Regions from separate parts of the Aminobacter sp. P4_H6_2 genome, predicted to be linked through region 3. Evidence: predicted binding sites of a transcription regulator. Region 3 holds the regulator's gene; each other region holds the start of a gene.

The links. Region 3 encodes PhoB, which activates phosphate uptake and scavenging genes when phosphate is short. Its sites were predicted from a motif close to TGTCATNNANCTGTCAT; they were not measured.
Positions count from the first base shown of each region.
Region 1: the regulator PhoB is predicted to act here: its motif matches at 4,011-4,027, upstream of phnN (phosphonate metabolism protein/1,5-bisphosphokinase (PRPP-forming) PhnN).
Region 2: the regulator PhoB is predicted to act here: its motif matches at 1,848-1,864, upstream of AC1DUU_RS13620 (LTA synthase family protein).
Region 4: the regulator PhoB is predicted to act here: its motif matches at 1,858-1,874, upstream of AC1DUU_RS03710 (BtaA family protein).

Region 1 covers NZ_JBFUKO010000010.1:16,172-22,846, forward strand. Annotated here, with positions in the region: gene AC1DUU_RS01880 (di-heme oxidoreductase family protein) at 1-1,035, shown strand, start outside; gene AC1DUU_RS01885 (imelysin family protein) at 1,035-2,114, shown strand; gene AC1DUU_RS01890 (DUF1513 domain-containing protein) at 2,117-3,217, shown strand; gene phnN (phosphonate metabolism protein/1,5-bisphosphokinase (PRPP-forming) PhnN) at 3,234-3,863, opposite strand; gene AC1DUU_RS01900 (peptide chain release factor 3) at 4,067-5,659, opposite strand; gene AC1DUU_RS01905 (DNA alkylation repair protein) at 5,824-6,675, opposite strand, start outside.
Region 2 covers NZ_JBFUKO010000157.1:364-7,038, forward strand. Annotated here, with positions in the region: gene fabG (3-oxoacyl-[acyl-carrier-protein] reductase) at 1-577, opposite strand, end outside; gene fabD (ACP S-malonyltransferase) at 629-1,570, opposite strand; gene AC1DUU_RS13620 (LTA synthase family protein) at 2,001-3,857, shown strand; gene rpsF (30S ribosomal protein S6) at 4,169-4,648, shown strand; gene rpsR (30S ribosomal protein S18) at 4,648-4,896, shown strand; gene rplI (50S ribosomal protein L9) at 5,116-5,694, shown strand; gene AC1DUU_RS13640 (class I SAM-dependent methyltransferase) at 5,841-6,675, shown strand, end outside.
Region 3 covers NZ_JBFUKO010000079.1:5,497-12,171, forward strand. Annotated here, with positions in the region: gene AC1DUU_RS09040 (ferric reductase-like transmembrane domain-containing protein) at 1-184, opposite strand, end outside; gene AC1DUU_RS09045 (hypothetical protein) at 181-657, opposite strand; gene AC1DUU_RS09050 (L,D-transpeptidase) at 744-1,553, opposite strand; gene AC1DUU_RS09055 (hypothetical protein) at 1,550-1,723, opposite strand; gene AC1DUU_RS09060 (hypothetical protein) at 2,152-2,349, shown strand; gene phoB (phosphate regulon transcriptional regulator PhoB) at 2,487-3,176, opposite strand; gene phoU (phosphate signaling complex protein PhoU) at 3,199-3,906, opposite strand; gene pstB (phosphate ABC transporter ATP-binding protein PstB) at 3,948-4,769, opposite strand; gene pstA (phosphate ABC transporter permease PstA) at 4,794-6,110, opposite strand; gene pstC (phosphate ABC transporter permease subunit PstC) at 6,107-6,675, opposite strand, start outside.
Region 4 covers NZ_JBFUKO010000023.1:17,878-21,447, reverse strand. Annotated here, with positions in the region: gene AC1DUU_RS03715 (class I SAM-dependent methyltransferase) at 1-552, opposite strand, end outside; gene AC1DUU_RS03710 (BtaA family protein) at 552-1,796, opposite strand; gene AC1DUU_RS03705 (hypothetical protein) at 2,001-2,291, shown strand; gene AC1DUU_RS03700 (DMT family transporter) at 2,344-3,246, opposite strand; gene AC1DUU_RS03695 (TerB family tellurite resistance protein) at 3,395-3,570, shown strand, end outside.

The DNA.
Region 1 (6,675 bases), on a different contig from region 3:
CTCGCCGAGCGCAAGGTGCTGAATTTCCCCGATCCCATTTACGGCGCCCAGTTCCAGGACCTCGCAGTTCCCGGCCTCACCGGCGAGGGCCACATGGTCATCTCCTATGAGGAGGTTCCGGTCGAACTCGGCGACGGCACGAAGCTTTCGCTGCGCAAGCCCAGCTACTCTGTCTCCGATCTCGGCTACGGCCCGATGCATCCGGCAACGACGCTGTCGCCGCGCGTGACACCGCAGATGATCGGCCTCGGGCTTGTCGAGCAGATCCATCCGGCCGACATCCTTGCCAATGCCGACCCCGACGACAAGAATGGCGACGGTATCTCCGGCAAGGCGTCGATCGTGCGCGACGGCAAATCAGGCGAACTGACGCTCGGCCGCTTCGGCTGGAAGGCCCAGACACCATCGGTCCGCCAGCAGTCAGCCGATGCCTTTGCCGGCGACATCGGTATCTCGACACCAGACGTTGCGCACCACTGGGGCGATTGTACCCAAGCCCAAACCGACTGCCTCGCCATGCCCAACGGCGTGCAGGAGCGGCTTGGGCCGGTCGAAGCGCCAGATCCGATCATGGATCTGGTGACGTTCTACTCGCAAAACCTCGCCGTACCGGCACGACGCGATATCGACGACCCGCAAGTGCTGCGCGGCAAGCAGATGTTCTACGAAGCCGGCTGCGCCGCGTGCCACATGCCGAAATTCGTCACCCGGCGCGCTACGCCAAACAAGGCGCAGGCCTTCCAGCTGATCTGGCCCTATTCCGACTTCCTGCTGCACGACATGGGCGAAGGCCTGGCCGACGGCCAGCAGGTCGGCGACGCCAGTGGCAGCGAATGGCGCACGCCGCCGCTGTGGGGCATCGGCCTGACCAAAACCGTCAACGATCACACCTTCTTCTTGCATGACGGGCGGGCGCGGAACCTGACTGAGGCGGTGCTGTGGCATGGCGGCGAAGCGCAAGGCGCGCGCGACCGTTTTGCCGCCCTCCCCGCCGACGACCGCACAGCGCTTGTCAAATTCCTGGAGTCGCTCTGATGGCTAGACTTACGCTCGCATCAGCCTTTGTTGCCTGCCTCATCCTGCCCGCGCCCGCAGCCTACGCCAACCAGGCCTCGGACGAGGTGATCGCCAACGCCATCGACGGCTTCATCCGCCCCACCTATGGTCGGCTCGTGCAGGACACGGCGGCGCTCGGAAAGAACCTCGACACGCTATGCACGTCACCATCGGCCGGCAATCTGAAGGCGGCACGCGAAGCTTTCTCCAAGACCACTGTGACGTGGTCGGAAATCGAGATCATCCGCTTCGGGCCGATCACCGAGCAGAATCGGCTGGAGCGCATGCTGTTTTGGCCCGACCGCAAAGGCACCGGCCTGAAGCAGGTGCAAGCCGCCATTGCCGGCGAGGACGTGACCGCGACCGACGCAGCGAAGCTGGCGCAGAAGAGCGTCGCCATGCAAGGGCTCGGCGCGCTGGAGTTCGTTCTGTTCGGCACCGGCGCCGACGAACTTGCGGGCACATCGGCCGCCTATCGCTGCTCCTATGGCAAGGCGATAGCAGGCAATGTCGCCACGATCGCTGGCGAGGTCGACGCCGCCTGGCGCGACGACAAGGGCTTTGCCAGCCAGTGGCAGCATCCCGGTGCCGCCAATCCGCTCTATCGCGACGCCAGCGAGGCGGTGACCGAACTGCTCGAAGTCTATGTCAACGGCCTCGAACTTGTGCGCGACGTGCGCGTCAACGGTTTCCTCGGCAAGGATGCGGCTTCCGACAAGCCGAAGCAGGCGCTGTACTGGCGTTCGCAAGGCACCGCCGCCGCCCTTGGCGGCAACATTTCAGGCATGAAGGCGTTGTTCGGCGCCTCGAAATTTGGCAGCCTGCTGCCGGCAGATTCCGAATGGATCGCACAGTCCATCGATTTCGAATTCGCCAACGCACAAAATGCCGTGACCGGCATCACCGGGCCGATCGACGCTGTGCTCGCTGACCCGGAAAAGCGCGCCAAGCTGACCTATTTCGGCGTCGTGACGTCCAGCCTGTCGGAATTGTTCGGTACCCGCCTTGCCGGCGCGCTCGGCCTCACCGCCGGCTTCTCCTCGCTCGACGGGGACTAGTCATGCGCTCGCCGCTGTTCGACCGCCGCGATTTCCTCAAGGCGGCAGGTGCGACCTTCCTGATGTCGCTCGCTCCCGCCAAGCGTGCGCTGGCGCTCGAAACCGACGCTATGTTCGCCACCGCTTACCAAGCACGCACAGGCGAATATGGCGTCGCGGTGCTGTCGGAGGCCGGCAAGATCCTGCACAGCGTGGCGTTGCCCGAGCGCGGCCACGACGTCACCTTCGATCCGATCTCGCGCAAGTCGGTGGTGTTCGCGCGCCAGCCCGGCACCTTCATGCTGGTCTTCGACCACACCGGCAAGGATGAGCCGCTGACCATTCCGAGCATCACTGGCCGGCACTACTATGGCCATGGCGTGTTTTCGCCCGATGGTGCCCTGCTCTATGTGACCGAGAATGATTTCGACAATGCCGCCGGCATGGTCGGCATCTATGACGCGCGCGACGGCTTCCGCCGCCTCGGCGAGTTCCCGACCCATGGTGTCGGCCCGCACGAGCTGATCCTGCTTGGCGACGGACGCACGCTTGCGATCTGCAATGGCGGCATCGAGACCCATCCGGATTTCGGCCGCGCCAAGCTCAATATCCCGATCATGAAGCCATCCTTCGTGCTCGTCGACCGTGTCAGCGGTGTTCTCCTGGAAAAGCATGAGCTGCCGGAAAAGCTGCACCAGCTTTCGATCCGGCACATGGACATCGACGCCCAAGGCACTGTCTGGTTCGGCTGCCAGCATGAGGGCCCGGCGACGGAAACGCCGCTGCTCGTCGGCTGCGCCGCGCGCGGAGAGGAACTCGCCATGCTGGAGATGCCCGAAGACATTCTCGGTGGCTTCCGCAACTATATCGGCTCGGTGGCGGCCAATCGCGACGCCGGCCTGGTGGCGGTGTCATCGCCGCAGGGCAACGCCTGGGCGATGATCGACGCCGGGACCGGCAAGGTGGTCGCCAGGAACGACCTGGACGAAGTCTGCGGTCTGGCGCCCGACCGCGGCGGCTTCCTCGCCACCACGGGCGCAGGCGTCATCGTCGAGCCGAACGGCAAGCAGGCAAGCCGCACGGAATATGTCTGGGACAATCACATGCTGCGCATGATTGCGTAAGCTTCTGCTTACGCAATCACACCTGACCTGATACGTCGGAAAAGGCGACCGCCTTGCGCAGCACGGCCAAGAACCGCTCGCCGGCGACATCGGCCGTACCGCTGTTGTCGATGGCGACATGGCCGGGACCGGAGAGATCGTGCGGAGCAGTGCGCGCCAGACGTGCCAGAACCTCGCCGCGTGACTCGCGCCCGCGCGCTGCCAGCCGCTCGGCCAGGATTTCGGGGGCAGCCGTGATTTCGACCACCGCTACATTGGCGTAGCGCTCGCGCAGAGCGGGGATGACGCCGCGCGAGGTGTTGGCGACAACGACATGGCCGACCGCAATCGCATCGTCGACGGAAGCCGGAATGCCGTAGCGCAGGCCATGCGCTTCCCACGACAGCGCGAAAGCGCCGGAAGCGTCGGCCTCGACGAAAGCGGCGTCGGCCAGTGTATCGTGATCTTCGGTCGCCCCGTCGCTGTGGCGGGTGATGACGCGGCGGGCGAAATCGACGTGCTCGTCGTCGCCAAGGCGCTCGCGGACATAGGCGATCAGCGTGTCCTTGCCGGCACCGCTGGGGCCAACGACAGCGACGAAGACGCCGTTGCGGACGGGAGAGCCGATTTGGGTCAATTCACGCTCGATCAATGCTGAAACCATCATGCGTCGTCATTCCTCCGTGCCAGCGCATCGGCCCGCCGGGGCCCTGGACAGGCAACGGCGCATTGAACATCTCAAGTGTCGCACTGTCACCCACCTTGGGTTGGACCAGGGTCGACAGCGGCACCGAAATGTCATTAGGCGATTTACATGACGGAATGACGAAACGGAGAGGCGGAGCAGCAAAGCCGCTCCGCTTTCTGGGATCACGCGACGATGTCGCGGACCTGATAGTCCTTGATCGCGGCAAAGCGGATCAACTTCCAGCGCTCGGCCTCGTAGTTGAGCGAGAATTCGTGCTGGGCGAGGAACACCGGATCATTGTCGAGATCGCGCGCGATGTCGCCGCGATGGCTCTCGATGAAGCGGTGCAAATCGGCCTTGTCGTCGGCGTCGATCCAGCGGCAGATCGAAAACCGCGCCATCTCGAAGTCGACCGGCAGCGTGTATTCCACCGACAGCCGCTCCTTGAGCACGTCGATCTGCAGCGCACCGACGACGCCGACGATGGCCGGCGAGCCGTCTTCGGGCTGGAACAGCTGGACCACGCCCTCTTCGGCCATCTGGTGCAGCGCTTCCTTGAGTTTCTTGGCCTTCATCGCATCGCCGAGGCGGACGCGGCGCAGGATTTCCGGCGCGAAATTAGGCACGCCGCGGAACAGGATGTCCTCGCCCTCGGTCAACGTATCGCCGATGCGCAGCGTGCCGTGATTGGGGATACCCACCACGTCGCCGGCATAGGCTTCGTCGGCGGTGATGCGCGAACGGGCGAAGAAGAACTGCGGCGCCGACAGGCTCATCTGCTTGCCGGTGCGCACCAGCTTGGCCTTCATGCCGCGCTTGAGTTCGCCCGAGCAGACACGGACGAAGGCGATGCGGTCGCGGTGGTTGGGGTCCATATTGGCCTGGATCTTGAAGACGAACGACGTCATCTTCTCCTCCGTCGCCTCGACCTTGCGCGTGTCGGCTTCCTGAGCACGGGGTGGCGGGCCGATCTCGCCCAAAGCCTCGATCAGGTCGCGGACGCCAAAATTGCGCAGCGCCGAGCCGAAATAGACCGGCGTCAGATGGCCTTCGCGGAACGCCTGTAGGTCGAAGGGCCGGCACGCCTCGCGGGCCAGCTCCAGCTCCTCGATGAAGGCCGGGCGCTCATTGTCGGGCAGAAGGCCGGCGGCGCGGTTGGAGTCGGGGCCGTGGACAGGCGTGCGCTCTTTTTCGGCATCGCCGTGGCGCACGGCGTTCTGGGCGAGGTGATAGGTACCGGAAAACGTCTTGCCCTGGCCGATCGGCCAGGTGATCGGCGCGGTGTCGAGCGCCAGCTTCTCTTCGATCTCGTCGAGGATCTCGAAGGTGTTGCGCGCCTCGCGGTCCATCTTGTTGACGAAGGTGATGATCGGGATGTCGCGCAAGCGACAGACCTCGAACAGCTTCAGCGTGCGCGGCTCGATACCCTTGGCGGCGTCGATGACCATGACGGCGCTGTCGACCGCCGACAGCGTGCGATAGGTGTCGTCGGCGAAGTCTTCGTGGCCGGGTGTGTCGAGCAGGTTGAAGACGTTGTCGCCATATTCGAAGGTCATTACCGAGGTGACCACAGAGATACCGCGCTCGCGCTCGATCTTCATCCAGTCCGAGCGGGTCTGGATCTTGTCTTTCTTAGCCTTGACCTCACCGGCAAGCTGGATCGCGCCGCCAAACAGCAGCAGCTTTTCGGTCAGCGTCGTCTTGCCGGCGTCAGGGTGCGCGATGATCGCGAAAGTGCGGCGGCGCGCCACCGCCTTTTCGATGTCTTCAGCCATCGGGGATTCCTATTGTGCAGTCGGGAGACAGCCAGTTTTCCCCTGCCCGAAAAAGGCAGAGCCGTCACGGCGCACCGCAACCGGCAGGAAACAGGCCGTCCGCCACTATTCCTTGCGCGGGCTTCTAGCAGCGGGGCCGGCGGCTGTCGAGGAATTGGCGCAGATCATCCCCTCAACTCGAAACCGGATTCGGCCAATGTCTCGCCGTTGACGATCAGTTCTATCAGATGATGGCCGGGATAGTGCTTGCGCGTGGTGAAATCGCGCACCGCCTGGCTGATCGAAATTTCCCTTTGGCCGCCCGCCGGCAGGTTGATCTCCTTCAGCTTGAAGACCTTCTTCGCGCTGCCGCCGCTTTTCTTGACGTAGTGGACGGCATAGTCGACCACCAGCTGCTGCGCTGCCGCGGCGGTCGAGGCAAGGCTTGCCTTGAGCGTGATGCGGCCGCCGAGCATGATGGCGGCCGGCGACACCGCGAATGCCTCGACGCGGACCATCGGCGTGCCTGTCGTGCCGATGGCGCCAAGCGCACGTGCATCGCCCTTCTTGATCATTGTCCTCAGCGCATGCTTGACGATCCAGGCGGTGTTCTTGTCGTCCATGTCCCACGCGGAAACGCGGTCGATCACCTTGTCGGGATGGTCCTTGGAGATGTCGTTGAGGTGGTTTGCCACCGATTTGCGCACGTAGAGGCTGGAATCGCATTTCAGCGCCTCGATGATCGGCGCCGTCGGCGAAGGATCCTTGATCAGCCGCTTGAGCCGGAACGACCATGGCAGCCGCGGGCGCGAGCCCTCGCTGGCGAGGCGGCGCACATGTTCGTTGTCATCAAGCGCCCAGCCACGCATCACCTGAAGGGTCCTGTCGAAATCCTGAGCCAGGAAATGGCGGATGGCGAATTCGGCCGATCCGAAGCGGGTGAAGAATTTCAGCGCCTCCATCGACAGGTCGAAATGACCCTTGCCATAGAGCGCGACGTGTTCGGACAGGACGATCGATGCGAAGCCATGCTGGAT
Region 2 (6,675 bases), on a different contig from region 3:
GCTTCTCCGTCATTGCCGATTCGATGAAGCCGGGGGCGACGCAATTGACGGTGATGTTGCGGGTCGCGATCTCCTGGGCGAGCGACTTGGAAAAGCCGATCATGCCCGCCTTGGAGGCACAGTAGTTGGTCTGGCCAGGATTGCCGGTGACGCCGACGATCGAGGTGATGTTGATGATGCGGCCATGGCGGCGGCGCATCATCGGGTGCGTCAACTCGCGCGTCAGGCGGAACATCGCCGTCAGGTTGATCTCGATGACACTGTCCCAGTCGGCGTCGGACATGCGCACGAACAGGCCGTCCTTGGTGATGCCGGCGTTGTTGACCAGGATGTCGACGCCTTCGAGATCGGCCTCGGCCTTCTGGCCCAGCGCCTTGACTTCATCGCGGTCGGCGAGATTGGCCGGAAACAGTTTCACGCGGTCGCCGAGCTCGCTGGCCAGGGCCTCGAGCTTTTCAACGCGTGTGCCGTGCAGGCCAACGATGGCGCCCTGCTTGTGGAGGATGCGGGCGATTTCTTCGCCGATGCCCCCGGATGCGCCGGTGACGAGTGCCTTGCGGCCGGTCAGATCGAGCATTTTTCAATCCCTTTCAGAGATCGCCCTTCACGGGCGGGTCGATTGAATTGTTCAGACGAGTGCGGCGATTGCCGCGTCGATGTCGGCCGGGTTGTTGACCGCAGCCGTTGCGATGTCCTTGTTGATGCGGCGGGCGAGGCCCGACAACACCTTGCCGGCGCCCACTTCGTAAAGTGTGGTGACGCCGTTGTTGCCGAACCATTCGACCGTCTCGCGCCAGCGCACGCGGCCGGTGACCTGCTCGACGAGGCGGGCGGCGATCTCTTCGGGATCGGTGATCGGCTGAACCGAGACGTTGGCGACAACCGGAACGATCGGCGGATGCTTCTTCACCCCGGCGAGTGCTTCGCGCATTTTTTCAGCCGCCGGCGCCATCAGCGCCGAATGGAAAGGCGCTGAGACCTGCAGCATCAGCGCGCGCTTGGCGCCCTTTTCGGTGCAGAGCTTGGCGGCGCGTTCGACGGCCGCCTTCTCGCCCGAGATCACCAGCTGGCCGCCGCCATTGTCGTTGGCGATCTGGCACACCGAACCCTGGGCAGCCTCAGCACAGGCGGCGTCGACATCGGCTTGCTCCAGTCCGATGATCGCAGCCATCGCGCCCTGCCCGGCCGGCACCGCCGCCTGCATGGCGTCGCCGCGGATGCGCAGCAGGCGCGCCGCGTCGGCGACCGAAACAAAGCCAGCGGCAGCTAGTGCCGAATACTCGCCGAGCGAGTGCCCCGCGACGTATGAAACCTTGTCCTTGAGCGACAGGCCGCGCGATTCCAGCGCCCTGAAGGCAGCCATCGACACCGCCATCAGCGCCGGCTGGGCGTTGGCCGTCAGCGTCAGCGTCTCTTCAGGACCTTCCCAGATCAGCTTCGAAAGTTTTTCGCCCAATGCATCATCGACTTCTTCGAACACGCGGCGCGCTTCGGGAAAAGCATCGGCGAGTTCCTTGCCCATGCCGACAGCCTGGCTGCCCTGCCCCGGGAAAGTGAATGCAACGGCCATGTTGGTCTCCTGGCTACTTGCCGCATCGGCCCGAACCGGAATCGGTTTCACCGGGTGCGATGCGCAGACTTATCACGTGGAGCGCCCTTGCACGTTCGGGAACAAGCATCACGCCACATCGTTGTGCCTCTGGCGCAATGGATACCGTGAAGTCAAGTCTTGAGGGCTTYGGGACCCCGCTGGGGCAAATAATCACAGATGATTAATACGAAACACCTTTTGTTTGCCTCATCCTTCTCAATTTTGCCATATGCGCTAGGTTTTCGATGACCGTTTTGTGACAGTTGCGTGACGCCGCTGTCGAGCGCCCGGGGAAGTTGAGTTGGCAAAGCAATTGGCGGACGGCAAGGCCGTCGTCAGAGATGACGAAAACGAGGCCGCGCGAGCGCGTGGCCGGCGTGCCTATACTTTGTGCGTGCTGCGCTCGGTCATGGTCACGCTCGCCGTTTCGGCGGTGCTGGTCTTTGCCATCGAGTTGGTCGCGCGCGGCTCCTTCGTCGACACCCTCAACTTCTTCCAGCAGCCGTTCAAGCCGAGCTGGACGACGGTCGCCCTGTTTGCCCTTTTGATCATCGCTCTCGATGCGCTTCTCGGGCGGCCCTATAATGGCCTTTTGATCGTTGCGCCCGTCGCACTCGTGCTCGCCTTCGTCGGCCATCAGAAATCGCTCTATCTCGGCGACCCGCTCTACCCGACGGATTTCCTCTACGCCCGTCAGATCGTCGAACTGATGCCGCTGCTCGTTCGTGAACGGCCCCTCGCCGGCATCGGCATTGCCGTCGGCCTGATCGTGGGCATCTCGCTACTTGTGCTGGCCTGGCGCTACTGGCGCCGCCGCATGCCGACCTTGACGCTTTGGGCCCGCGTCTCGCGTCTCGCTATCGCCATTCCAACCCTCGCCTTCTTTGTCTCGATCATGGACTACGCGACCTTTTCGTGGACGCGCGACCGCCTCCAGATCATCCCCATGATGTGGGACCAGAAGGAAAATTACGCCTCCAATGGCTTTGCCATCGCCTTCGCGCTCAATGTGCCGATGGCCAAGGTCAAGGCGCCGGAGGGCTATTCCGAAAAGGCGATCGACGCCATTGCCCGGCCTGAACAGGCTGTCGCGGCCCTGCCGGAGGAAAAGCCCGACGTCATCATCGTGATGAGCGAATCCTTCTGGGATCCGACGCTTCTGCCTGGCGTATCGATCGCACCCGATCCTATAAAGAATGCACGCGCATCGCAGTCGGGCCATGTTTTTTCGCCCGAATTCGGCGGCATGACCGCCAATGTCGAGTTCGAGGCCCTGACCGGTTTCTCCAACGCCTTCCTGCCGGCCGGCTCCATTCCCTACCAGCAATATGTCCGCGCGCCGGTGCCTTCGCTGGCCACCTTCTTCAAGAGCGAAGGCTACGAGACCCGCGCCATCCATCCGTTCGGCAGCTGGTTCTGGAACCGCGCGCCTGTCTACCAGGCCTTCGGCTTCGACAAGTTCATGTCGGAAGAAAACCTGCCGCCGCTCGAAAAGCGCGGGCCGCTGGCATCCGACGCCGCCTTGATGGAAGAGATCATCCGCGAAGCCGATGCGACCGAGCATCCGTTCTTCTTCTTTGCGGTCTCCCTGCAGAGCCACGGCCCTTACGAGCCGAACCGCTACAGCGACACGACCCACAAGGTCGAGGCCGCAACGACGCAGTGGGCACGCGATTCGATCCTGACCTATGCCGAGGGCGCTTCTGACGCGGACCGCGGCCTCAAGCGGCTGATGGACTGGGCGAGCAAGCGCGAGCGCCCGACCGTGATCGCCTTCTTCGGTGACCACCTGCCGCCGCTCGGGCCCGTCTATGTCGAGACCGGCTTCATGAAAGAGCCGGTTGCCAAGCGCAAGGCGGCGATCGGCGAGATGCTGGTCCAGCACGAAACGCCGCTGGTGGTGTGGTCGAACCGCACAGGTCCCGCGCGCGACATCGGCTCGATCAGCCCGGCCTTCCTGCCTCTGCATGTGCTCGAGACCGCCGGCATCAGCCACCCCTACTACACCGGTTTCCTTGGCGACCTGCATGACCGATTCCGGGTCGTCGACCGCAACGTGCTGCTACCACGCGAAGGCGAGTCGGTGTTCGACTGGTCGCGCGCAAAACAGCTCGACCCGGCGATCCGCGATTTCCGCTGGCTGCAATACGACATGATGTTCGGCAAGCGCCGCGGCGCCAAGGGCTTCTTCCCCGAGACGGTCGACAAAGTCGTTGCCGACCGCACCCGCTCGCCGCTTTTCCTGCAACCCGAGGCACTCGGCTGAGCGGCGAAAAACCCAAGAAAATGGCCGATTTCGGCGGGATTTTTGGCCCCGCCCCTTGCCTTGGCCGCACTTAGCATGTAGACGCCCGCCATCTGCCGGTCCCAGCTGGGGGCTGAACGGAGGGCCGGAGGCTTTCTTGAAAGTCTCCGTGTGAAGCGAAAACGCTTCCGCCTCCCGTGTCTCCGCTCTCGACCGTCTCGTCGTGCTCCTTTCTTCCCCTGAGGAGGCCGTAAGGCCCTCGAAGGGTCAGCGAGGTCGCAGAGGCTCTAGCCGCCGGGACCGGAAGATCGAAACGAAGAAAGGCAAAAGCTATGGCTCTTTATGAACATGTGTTTCTTGCCCGCCAGGACCTCTCGCAGCAGCAGGTCGATGCACTTGTCGAACACTACAAGGGCATCATCACTGCAGCAGGCGGGTCGGTTGGCCGGGTCGAGAACTGGGGACTGAAGTCCCTCACCTACCGCGTCAACAAGAACCGCAAGGCGTATTACACGCTTATGGACATCACCGCTCCGTCGGCTGCCGTCAAGGAAGTCGAGCGCCAGCAGGGCCTGTCCGAAGACGTTCTGCGCTTCCTGACCATCAAGGTCGACGCGCATGAAGAAGGCGTCTCCGCCATGATGCAGAAGCGCGAAGAGCGCTCCGAGCGTGGTGGCTTTGGCGATCGTCCGCGCAGCTTCGGCGACCGCGACCGTGGTGATCGCGGCCCGCGCAGCTTCGGCGACCGCGATGGCGGTGGTGATCGTGGCCCGCGCCGTCCGCGCGAAGGTGTTGAAGGGGGTGCAGAATAATGGTCGACATCAATCAGATCCCGACCCGTCGTCCCTTCCATCGCCGCCGCAAGACCTGCCCGTTCTCCGGCGCCAACGCTCCGAAGATCGACTACAAGGACGTGCGTCTGCTGCAGCGCTACATTTCCGAGCGCGGCAAGATCGTTCCTTCGCGCATCACCGCCGTCAGCCAGAAGAAGCAGCGTGAACTCGCCAAGGCGATCAAGCGCGCCCGCTTCCTCGGCCTGCTGCCCTACGTGGTGAAGTGATCTGCTTTCTGGCCCGGGTGCTTTGTCGCCCGGGCCAGAATTTTCCTGCCGCGACGGGCGTGGCCGGTTAAGTCTCAAAATCCCGAGTTGGGTCTCCTCAAGAGCCCCTAACTGCCGCAACGACAGGCAGGACAGCGAAACCGGCGGTACCGCCCTTCCCTGCTTCCTTGCCCGTTGAATTTTATTCGCTGCCTTTGCAGCCAACGAAAGGACAGGAAAATGGACGTCATTCTCCTCGAACGCATTTCCCGCCTCGGCCAGATGGGCGACACCGTCAAGGTCAAGGACGGCTTTGCCCGCAACTTCCTTCTGCCCAAGGGCAAGGCGCTCCGCGCCAACGAAGCCAACAGGAAGAAGTTCGAAGGCCAGCGCGCTCAGCTCGAAGCCCGCAACCTCGAGCGCAAGTCGGAAGCCCAGCAGGTCGCCGACAAGCTCGACGGCAAGACCTTCGTGATCGTGCGTTCGGCTGGTGAAACCGGCCAGCTCTACGGTTCGGTCTCGACCCGCGACATCGCCGACCTGCTGATCGCCGAAGGCTTCACTGTTGCCCGCAACCAGGTCGAGCTCAACCAGCCGATCAAGAACATCGGCCTGACCAATGTGGCGATCGCGCTGCACGCCGAAGTCGAAGTCACCATCACGCTGAACATCGCGCGCACGGCCGACGAAGCCGAGCGCCAGACGAAGGGCGAGACGCTGACCACGGCTGAGGCCATCTACGGCGACGACATCAACGAAAACGCCCGTCCGGACAGCTTCTTTGATCCGAACGAAGACGGCGAAGGCGACGAAGGCTGATTTCAGCCAACGCCTTCTATCCAGTTTTCTGGACCAAGCCCGGATGGCAACATCCGGGCTTTTTTTGTGCCAGCCGTGGAACTTGTCAGCACTGTCACTATCTTCCAAGATCGGACTACAGGACTGACCTCTTTCGCGAGCACGCCATGAACATGTTGTTGCAACGCATCGTCGGTAAGCTTGTGCGCACGGGCGATCTGACAGTCACCGGCCCCAATGGGCGGTCGCATCGATTCGGCGACGGTTCCGGCGAGCCGGTACATCTCCTGATCAAGACACGGCGCGCCGAGAGCGCCATTGCACTCGATCCCATGCTAGCCCTGCCCGAGGCCTATATGGACGGCGATGTCGACATCGTCGGTGGCGATGTGCTCGGGCTGATGCGGGTCGTCTTCCAAAATCTCGGCAATGGCAGCATCGACACTGCCTGGACCAAGGCGATCGACAATGTGAGGCTCGCCTTCCGGCGCTTTCAGCAGGTCAACACCGCCGCGCGCGCCAAGCGCAACGTCCAGCGGCACTACGATCTGTCGGGTGATCTCTACCGGCTCTTCCTCGACGCCGACATGCAATATTCCTGCGCCTATTTCACCCATCCGGACATGACGCTGGAAGAGGCCCAGATCGCCAAGAAGGCGCATATCGCAGCCAAGATGCGGCTGAGGCCGGGACAATCGGTGCTCGACATCGGTTCCGGCTGGGGCGGACTTGGGCTTTATCTGGCCCGCAGCTTCGAGGTCCAGGTGCTCGGCGTCACCTTGTCAAGCGAGCAGCATGCTGTCGCCACCGAGCGCGCGCATGAAGAAGGGCTGGACGGCCACGTCCATTTTGAAATCAGGGATTATCGCGAATTGGTCGAGCGCTTCGACCGCATCGTTTCCGTCGGTATGTTCGAGCACGTTGGCGTCAACCACTACCGCACCTTCTTCGACAACGTTGCCAAGCGCCTGAAGCCCGATGGTGTCATGGTGCTGCACTCGA
Region 3 (6,675 bases):
GCGATGCGTCCGCGAATGCGCGGTTCCACCTGTGCATCGGGCTCCACTGGGCGTGCACGAGGGCGAACGCGTAGACCAGCGCCGCCGAAAGGCCGATGACCGCGAAATGGCGCAGCAGCATCCGGCGCCAGGCAAGTGGAACGAGCCGGTCGGCGTGTGCGCGCGCCGCGGGGATACCGGTCACTTCGGATACTCCATTTGCGTGGCGTCTGCATTGTCTGCGCGGCAAGCTCGCATTTCGTGCCATGAAGCGACAGCGAGAAGCACAATTCCCAGCGCCGCAATCAATGGCCGGATCGGGTCGAACCAGGTCATCAGCAATTCGCCCCCGAACAGGAGCATGAGGAGCTTGTTGCACGTCGGGCATGCGATGCCGATGAAGTCCGCGACGCCGCCGGCACCCGCGCGGCGGGCCGAACAGAAGGGGCGCCGCACGGCGACGTACAGCCCCGAAAGCGCCGACAGGACCGCCAGGGCGGGCAGTTCCCAGCTCCCAACGGGGGTCATCCGAATGAAGAGCGGATTGTCCCAGAGCGCCGAAACGGTGCCCAGCGCTGCGAAGCTCAGGATAGCCACGGCCACCCCCTTGAGAACGTCGCGGCCATGCCAGCCGGCAGCGGTTCCGCGCAGACCGGAAAGTGTGTGTTCACCCTGCATCGCTTATTCCTCCAACGGAACCATGACGGTTGGCCGGGCGGCGCTTCGCAAACCGCCCGGCGAGAACCTGCTGCGCGACCGTTACATCAGCCGGCGGCTTGCCGAGCACTGTCGCTGGCGACCTCGTGCGAATGGGGTTGGGTCGGATCGCCCAGCACGAGGATGGGAGACTGGCTCGGCACCCGTTCATACAGGTCTATGATGTCCTGGTTCATGAGGCGAACGCCGCCGCTCGAAACCGCCTTTCCGACGGTCCAGTATTCGGGCGTTCCGTGAACGCGATAAAGCGTGTCGACCTTGCCCTGGAAGACGTAGAGCGCCCGCGATCCCAGCGGATTTGTAAGGCCTGGCGGCATGCCGCCCCTGTCGGCGCTCCACTGGGCGAGATCTGGCTGACGCGCGATCATCTCGTTTGGAGGCGTCCATTTCGGCCATTCCTGCTTCCAACCGATACGGCCCCTTCCCGCCCAGGTAAAACCGGCCCGGCCAAGTCCAACCCCGTAGCGCATGGCCTTCCCGCCTGGCTGGACGAGGTAGAGGTAGAAGTTGTCCGTGTCGACGACGAGCGTTCCGACCGGTTCTTCGGTGGCATAGTCGACCTGCTGCCGATAGAAACGGCTCGGTACCTTGGTCAGGTCGATTGCGGCGATTGGGAACCGCTCGTTCGGAAGCGGGCCGTACATCGCAAGGGCATTGCTGTCGACGACCGGCGGCGCCTTTTTGACCGGTGCGTTTGCGGCCGGCACGGCCGCTTGTTGGGTGCTGACGCAGCCGGACACCGCAAGCGTTCCCAGCGCGGCTACGCCGCTGAGAAAATGCCGGCGGCTCAGTGCCGAGCCGTCTCCGGGCAAGGGCGCGGAGTCCGCGGCGTTCGTTTCGAAAGTGCCCGTAGTCATTTGCAGTCTCCTGGAACCATTTCCTGTACTTCGAGCGACACGCAGTCATGGAAGTTGATGACGCTGTCGTTGTTCATGCGAATGTGGCCGTTCGGCACCGATCCGCCGGCCGGTGACGGCTCATGCGTGCGGGCACGCGTCATGTCGCGGTTGCCGCGAGAAAAGCGCATTGGCGCCGAGCGGGCTGGCGTGCGAGCCGGACGGTGGCAGCCAAAGGCCGAACGGTCGGAAATCAGGCAGCGATCGGAGGCCGAAGGAGCGATGCGATCACCAAGCGACGCGGCATGGGATCTGGAAGCAGCTTCAAAAGCGCTGCGCGGGTCGGTGCGGGAAGCTCGACGCGGGCCTGCCAGGCAGGGCAGTCGCCCAGGCAGTGTGTGCTGGCGAAGCGGTCGTCAGAGGACTCACCGACACAGCGCTCCGGGGATGGCAAACACCCATCGGATCCGGCTGTAACTTCAGCCTGCAAGGTTACGCCCGGCAGCTCGCCAATGTTCATGCCTACGGCCGCTGCCCGATCGAGGGGCAGTCCGTAGAGGATGGTGATCAGCACCAGAACAATTACCGAGACAAAGTTGCGCACGGAGCGCCAACTAGCATGAAAACAGACAATTTTTGGTATCACCGAGATCACGAAAGTGTCATCGTCGGAACTTTAACTGCCATTCTTGAAGAAGTTGTCCATCAAAAGAATGGATGTGACGGAGCTCTTGCAGAACAACACTCCAATCACCAGAAGGTTGTTTACATCAGACCGACGCCAAAGCTTCGCGGCGCAGGCGATCTTCATGATTGAGCGCCACCACGCAGACCGGGCGGTCAGCAGTGCGTAGAGCTCGGCGTCGATGGCGGCACGCTGCCGATTGGCCTGATCTGCTGCTGGCCGCAGCCACTGGTGCGCTCGCCGCTTGCGGCAAGAACGGAACAGCGGCGCTAATCCTCGCGGATGGCGTAGCCGGCGCCGCGGATGGTGCGGATCACGTCGGGCATGCGGCCGGTATTGACTGCCTTACGCAAGCGCCCGACATGGACGTCGACGGTACGTTCGTCGATGTAGATCGTCTCGCCCCAGACATTGTCGAGCAACTGGCTGCGCGAAAACACCCGGCCGGGATGCCGCATCATGAACTCCAGCAGCCGGAATTCGGTTGGCCCGAGCTTGATCTCGCTCTTCTTGCGGTAGACCCGGTGCGACTCGCGGTCGAGCATGATGTCGCCGACCTTGAGGATCGAAGACAGCACTTCGGGCTTGGCCCGGCGCAGCAACGCCTTGACCCGTGCCATGAACTCGGGCGTCGAGAACGGCTTGACCAGATAGTCGTCGGCACCAGTCGACAGCCCGCGCACGCGGTCGCTCTCTTCGCCACGCGCCGTCAGCATGATGATCGGCAGCCGTTCGGTGTCGGGCCGCATCCGAAGCCTGCGGCACAGCTCGATGCCGGAGAGTGCCGGCACCATCCAGTCGAGCACCAAAAGGTCGGGCACGTTTTCCTGAAGCCGTATTTCGGCCTCGTCGCCACGCGTGACGACCTCGACCTGGTAGCCTTCGGACTCGAGGTTGTAGCGAAGCAGCACGCCCAGCGGCTCTTCGTCCTCGACGACCATGATCTTGGGGGCGATCATCGGCAGTCCTTCATGTTGGAGTTCAGGTGGCCGAAACCGGCGATGTGGTTTCTTCAACCTTCGGCCGGTGGAGCGGCAGCTGCGTGCCGGTCACCACGAAATACGCGTTCTCGGCGATATTGGTGACATGGTCGCCAATGCGCTCCAGGTTCTTGGCGCAGAACAGCAGATGCGTGCAGGCAGTGATGTTGCGCGGATCTTCCATCATGTAGGTCAGGAGCTCGCGGAACACCGCGTTGTACTGGATGTCGATCTTCTGGTCGTCGGCGCGCAGGTTCTTCAGGCCCTCGGCCTGGCGCGCGACATAGAGATCAACGACGCCCCGCACCTGGTCGAGCACCAGCTGTGCCATGGCATCGATCGAATGCGAAAGATTGCGTGGCGTCGGCGACTGGCCGACAGCGCCGACACGCTTGGCGATGTTCTTGGCGAGGTCGCCGATGCGTTCGAGATCCCCCGCCATACGGATGGCGCCAACCACGGCACGCAGGTCCTGTGCCATCGGCTGGCGCTTGGCGATCAGCGTGATGGCGCTGTTGTCGAGTTCGCGCTGCTTGGCGTCCATGATCGTGTCGTCGGCGACAACGCTTTGCGCCAGCGCCTGGTCGGACGACAACAGCGCGCGGATGGCACCGGCAACCATCGAGCCGCCGAGATCGCCCATGTCACGGATGAGCTGGTCGACATGCTGGAGTTCTTCGTCGAAGGACCGGACTGTATGTTCGCCCATGATTTATTCCTCGTCTCGTATACGGCGGCGAAAACGTCCACTCAGCCGAAGCGGCCGGTGATGTAGTCCTGCGTCCGCTTGTCGTCGGGGTTGGTGAACATCTTGTCGGTAGCGCCTTCCTCGACGAGATAGCCGAGGTGGAACATCGCGGTGCGCTGCGACACGCGTGCCGCCTGCTGCATCGAGTGCGTCACGATCACGATCGTGTAGTTCTCGCGCAGCTCGTCGATCAGCTCCTCCACCTTCGCGGTAGCGATCGGATCGAGTGCCGAGCACGGCTCGTCCATCAGGATCACTTCGGGCGACACCGCAATGGCGCGCGCGATGCACAAGCGCTGCTGCTGGCCGCCCGACAGGCCGGTGCCCGGCTCGTTGAGACGGTCCTTGGCCTCGTTCCACAGAGCCGCCTTCTGCAGGCTCTTCTCGACGATCACGTCGAGCTCGGCCTTGTTCTTGGCCAGGCCATGGATGCGCGGGCCGTAAGCGACGTTTTCGTAGATCGACTTGGGGAACGGGTTCGGCTTCTGGAACACCATGCCGACACGCGCGCGCAGTTCGACCACGTCGATCTTGGGATCGTAGATATCCTCGTTGTCGAGCGTGATCTTGCCGCCGACACGCGCTGCGTCGATCGTGTCGTTCATGCGGTTGAGGCAACGCAGGAAGGTCGACTTGCCACAGCCCGAAGGGCCGATCAGCGCCGTCACCTGGTTCTGGCGGACGTCGAGATTGACCCCGAACAGCGCCTGCTTGTCGCCATAGTGCACAGTGACCTGGTCGCCGCGCATCTTGATGATTTCGTTGGGTCTGTTCATCTCGGCATTTACCGCGTCTTCGAGTTTTTTCTCGGTCATGATGTTCATAGCAGGATACTCCTTGTCCATGCCCTACCAGCGGCGCTCGAAGCGGCGGCGCAGGACGATAGCGACGATGTTCATGGCCATGAGGAAGATCAGAAGGATGATGATGGCGCCCGACATGCGCTCGACAAAGGCGCGTTCGGCCTCGTTCGCCCACATGTAAATCTGCACCGGCAAGGCCGTCGCCGGATCGAATGGCGTCGTGGGATAGTCGGCGACGAAGGCGACCATGCCAATCAGCAGAAGCGGCGCCGTCTCGCCGAGCGCGCGGGCCAGCCCAATGATCGTGCCGGTCAGGATGCCGGGGGCTGCCAGCGGCAGGATGTGATGGAACACCATCTGCATCTTCGAAGCACCAAGGCCAAGGGCCGCCGAACGGATCGACGGCGGCACGGCGGCGAGTGCCGCACGCGTCGCGATGATGATCGTCGGCAGCGTCATCAGCGTCAGCACCAGGCCGCCGACGAAGGATGCCGATCGTGGCAGGCCAAGGAAATTGATGAACACCGCAAGACCGAGCAGCCCGAAGACGATCGACGGCACGGCGGCGAGGTTGTTGATGTTGACCTCGATGATGTCGGTGAAGCGGCTCTTCTTGGCGAACTCCTCAAGGTAGATCGAGGCGGCAACACCGATCGGCAGCGCCAGCAGCAGCACAATCCCCATCATGTAGACCGAGCCGATGAGGGCGACGCCGACGCCTGACGTTTCCGGCCGGCTCGACGCGCCATAGCTGAACAGCCCGGTGTTGAAGTGCTCGGCCATCACGCCTTCGGCCTTGAGCTTGTTCATCCACTCGACCTGCTGGTCCGACACCTTGCGGCGGCTTTCCGGCACGTCGAGATCGATCTGGCCCTTGAAGGCCGAGTCGAGATTGGCGGCGGCAAGAATATCGACATTGCGCGTGGTGCCGATGACCGACGGGTCCGCCGCAACAATGGCCCTGAGCTGGACACGCGAGCTGTCGGACAAGAAGCCCTTGAGCTTGCGCACCTCGGCCTTGTCGTTCGGGTCGATGCCGAGCTTTTCGATCAGCGCTGCCTCGGCGAGTTTGGGATAGTTCGCCATGATCAGCACGTTCGGATCGGTCGCCCGCTTGTTGCTCGGGTCGATGATCTTTTCGTCGAAATGGATCGGCAGCGTCACCGTTGTCTGCCAGAAGGCGGTGTAGCCCTTGGAGACGATCGAGGTCAGCATGACCCCAAGGAACGCCAGGCCGACAGCAATGGCCAGCACGCCATAGAGGCGGAACCGGCGCTCGGCGGCGTAGCGTTTCTTGATGCCGATGTCGCGGCGCGGACGGGGTGCTGACGTGGCCAGCGTGTCGAGCGAAATATCGGTCATTCGTACTGCTCCCGGTACTTCCGGACGATGTAAAGCGCAACGATGTTCATCACCAGGGTCAGTGCGAACAGCGTGATGCCGAGCGCGAAGGCCACAAGCGTCTGCGGCGTATTGAACTCAAGGTCGCCGGTCAGCTGGTTGACGATCTTGACGGTGATGGTGGTCATCGCCTCGAACGGATTGAGCGTCAGGTTGGCGGCAACGCCAGCCGCCAGCACCACGATCATCGTTTCGCCAATAGCGCGCGACGCCGTGAGCAGGATGGCACCGACGATGCCGGGCAAGGCGGCGGGGAGAATGACGCGCTTGATGGTTTCGGAGCGCGTGGCGCCAAGCCCGAGCGAACCGTCGCGCATGGAACGCGGTACCGCGGTGATGATGTCGTCGGAAAGCGATGACACGACGGGGATCAGCATCACGCCCATCACAAGGCCGGCGGTCAGGATGCTCTGCGCCTGGATGAACGGTGTGCCGCCGGTCAGTGCTGCGCTGATGTCGCGCAGGAAGGGCCCGAGCGTGACCAGCGCGAAGATACCGTAGACGATGGTCGGGATGCCGGCGAGCA
Region 4 (3,570 bases), on a different contig from region 3:
GGTTTTGCGCGGAGTGACATGGAAACGCGCCAGCCAACCTTTGAGTAGGCTTCGGAACCAGCCGGGCAGGCGCTCCTGCTGGCCGAAATCGACGATGTGGACGGAGCCGTTGGATGCTGCCAATGCGGCCGAAACCGAGCGTTCCCAGCCCGGGATCATCGACAGCGCATAGGAGATGAAGACACGGTCGAAGCCGGTTTTACCGAATAGGGCTTCAGTATCGAACGCGGTCGCATCGGCCTGTGCCACGGTGATGCGGTCGGACAAACCCGCCTTGGCGATCGAAGCCCTGGCCGTCGCCAGCATCTCGGCGGAGATGTCGAGGCCGTAAAAGTGCGTGTCGGGAAAGCGGCGGGCAGCGAGGATCAAATTGCGCCCGGTGCCGCAGCCAAGCTCCAGCACGGTTCCGCCGGCTGGCGGATCGAGTTCCGCGATCATGCGGTCGCGGCCGAGCAGATAATATTTGCGCGTCAGGTCGTAGATGTGGCGCTGATGCCGGTAAACACCGTCCATCAGCCCGGAATGGCTGGCCAGAAGCTCCGGTGCGCTCATCAGGGCCTCTTCACATAGAGATGGAAGCCGCCATAGATCGCGGAATGGTCGCGGGCGGTGAAATCGCGCGACTGGGCGTCTTCATAGCTCCACTGGTCGAGCAGAGCGGGCGAAAGCCTACCTGGCAAAAGGCTCGGCTCGGCGGCGGTGCGGAAAATGACGCGGGCGCCAGGAGCGGATGTCCGGGTGATTTCGCTCCACAGCGCGTTGAGCTGGGCGTCGCTCATCCAGTCCTGCGCGTCGAGCAGGACGAAGCGGTCTGTCGTTGCGGCGTCCTTGCCGGCGAGGAATTCGGTGAAATTGGCGTGATGGATGCCGACGCGGCCGATATTGCCGCGGATCGTCGCGTAGTTGGCCTGTTCGAGATAGGCGGGCAGGGCGGCTTCGCCTGGAGCGGGATAACGCCGCGCGAAAGCCTGCCAGGCGAAATAGTTGTTTTCGAGCGGGAAATCGCAGGCGAGTTTTTCAAGGCGTGCCTTGAGCACGCCGGCCATGGAGCCATCGCCTGAAGTCAGCAGCGAGTCGTACTGCGCCGGCGGGATGCCCAGGCCGAACAGCGATGATTTGCGCGAGGTGACGAAGCGCAACATGCGGCGTTCGAAGACGGGTGCGATCTTCTCGTCGAAGAAGCGGCGCTGCTCGTTTTGGCTGCCGGTCGCCATGATGGCGGCGGGGTCGACGCCATAGAGTTTGGCCACGCGATGGCCAGCAGCGATGAACAGGCCGAGAAGCCCGGTCTTGTAGAAATTGCCGTCGAAGGTGGCGATGCGGCGCTTGCCGCGCCAATTGCGGCTTTCCCAGTAGTCGCGGCTCGATGGATCGAGATGCGGGGCGATGAAGCGGTCATAGGCGTGCGAGTTGTGCTCGACATTGGTTTCGCCGAAGAACCGAAACAGATCGGCCTGCGACGGCAAATGGCGAACTGCCGCGAGCTTCATCTTGTTGAGTGCGATGTGCGCACCGTTGAGGTCGACGGCATCAACACGGGCAGGCGAGCGGGTGAGGTAGGCGAGGATGTTGCAGCCGCCTGATGCGATGGTGACGACCTTGTGGCCCTCGGCGAGCTGCATCGCCTCCATGTCGACATCTGGGTCTTCCCAGATCTGGGGGTAGACAAGATCGGAAAACAAAAAGGCAAAGAGCCGCTCGGACAGCCCCTGCTTGGAAAGGGCGCGGTTTTGATAGACCGCCTTGCCAACTTTCTTGCCGCGACGAAAGACAAGTTCTCCGGAAACGTCGGTCATGGAAATGCGATTCCCCGCTTCGTTGTTGGCGCAGTGGGTAGCGCACCGGCGTGACAGCGCGGTGACGCGGCGATGACGGCGACGCGACATGGTGGGCCGTCGGCTATGTGACAACCGGACACCGAACGTTATGAAACCGGTCGGCTTGCCGCGCATTTTCCCTCCGACAGCCCGCTTGCGGGTCGTTTTGGAAAGGAAATTGTTATGAAAAAGCTCATTCTCGCGTCTGTTTCTGCCATCGCTCTATTTGGCATTGCCGCCTGCAGCGACAGCAACACCGACAGCACCACCACCGAGAGCGTGAAGCCGCCTGTTACCGAGCAGCCGGCGCCAGCCACCCCGGCGCCCGCAACGCCTCAGGCCGCGCCGCCGGCAACCGACAATTCGACGACCCAAGGCATTACGCCGACGCCTGAAACAGGCACGGGCGGCGACATGCAGAACCACGATGCGATGCAGCCGAAGCCGGCAGAGCCGGCGGCGCCCGCGCAGTAGGTTAGCGGGAGGAGGAAAGGCCGGGGCTCAGTCTCCGGCCTTTTTCTTTGGGTCAGCGCGCGACGCGGGCACGTCGGCCCAATGCGACGATGGCGATGACGGCGAGCGCGAAAAACACGGTTTCGCCGCTGACATGCTCCTTCAGCAGGAAGGCCGAGATGGCGAGCGTGACGAAGGATTGCAGCAGCTGAACCTGGCTGACGCGGGCAATGCCGCCCATTCCAAGCCCGACATTCCAGGCAAAGAAGCCAAGGAACATCGAGCCGAAGCTCAGATACAGGAACGAGAAAGTCGCGGCGCCCGAGGCACTTGCGAATTCCGGATGCCAGCTCAAGATCGCTCCAGGGATCGAGATCGGCGCGGTGAGGATCAGGGACCAGCAGATGACCTCCCAGCCGGGCATGTGGCGCGACAGCTTGCCTGACACGACATAACCCAGGCTTGCGGAAAGCGCCGCGAGGAACAAGAACATGTCGCCGGTTGTCAGGCTCATACCATTGTCGCGCATGGCAAAGGCCACAACCAGGGCAGCGCCTGCGACACCGCAGATCCAGAAGAATACCGAGGGCCGCTCACCACCGATCAGTGCAGCGAAGATGCTGGTCACCAGAGGTAGCACGCCGAGCACGACGCCGCCATGCGAGGCCGYCACAGTCTGCATGGCGATGGAGGAGAAGATCGGAAAGCCGAACACCAGAAGCAGGCCGGCGAGGAACAATGCCGGCGCATCGCCCCTGGGAAGGCGCTTGCGCAGGATCACAAGCAGCAGTGCGGCGGCAAGCGAGGCGACCGCGGCGCGGCCATTCGTTACGAACCACGGCGAAAATGTCGTCAGCGCAACGCGAGTCGCCGGCAAGGTGCCGCCGAAGATGACAACGCCGAGCGTGCCAAGGGCAAGGCCGATGGTTTCGCGGGAAAGCGTCTTTGCCGGGTGGGTGGTGTTGCGCGCGTCCATGGCGCAATTCGATAGCGGGACTTTGCTTTTTCGTCGTGCACTTTCCTTTGGTCCAGTTTTTTGGTCCAGATGCACGTGTTGCCGACAAAGTTACCCTTATGCGCAAAGTCATCTCGCATTTGCGAATGTTTCATCCTAAGAAGCGGCCATGTCGATTTGGGACCGTCTCGGCGACTTCATCGCGCGTATCTCGGCTTCGGCGGCAAACGGCGTCGCCGATGTCGTGGAGGCTGTCCGCACCATCTTTTCAGGCGATGCCGAGCTGCGCCGCCGCGTTGCCTTTTCGGTGGCGATGATCGCGCTGTCGGCCAAGATGGCCAAAGC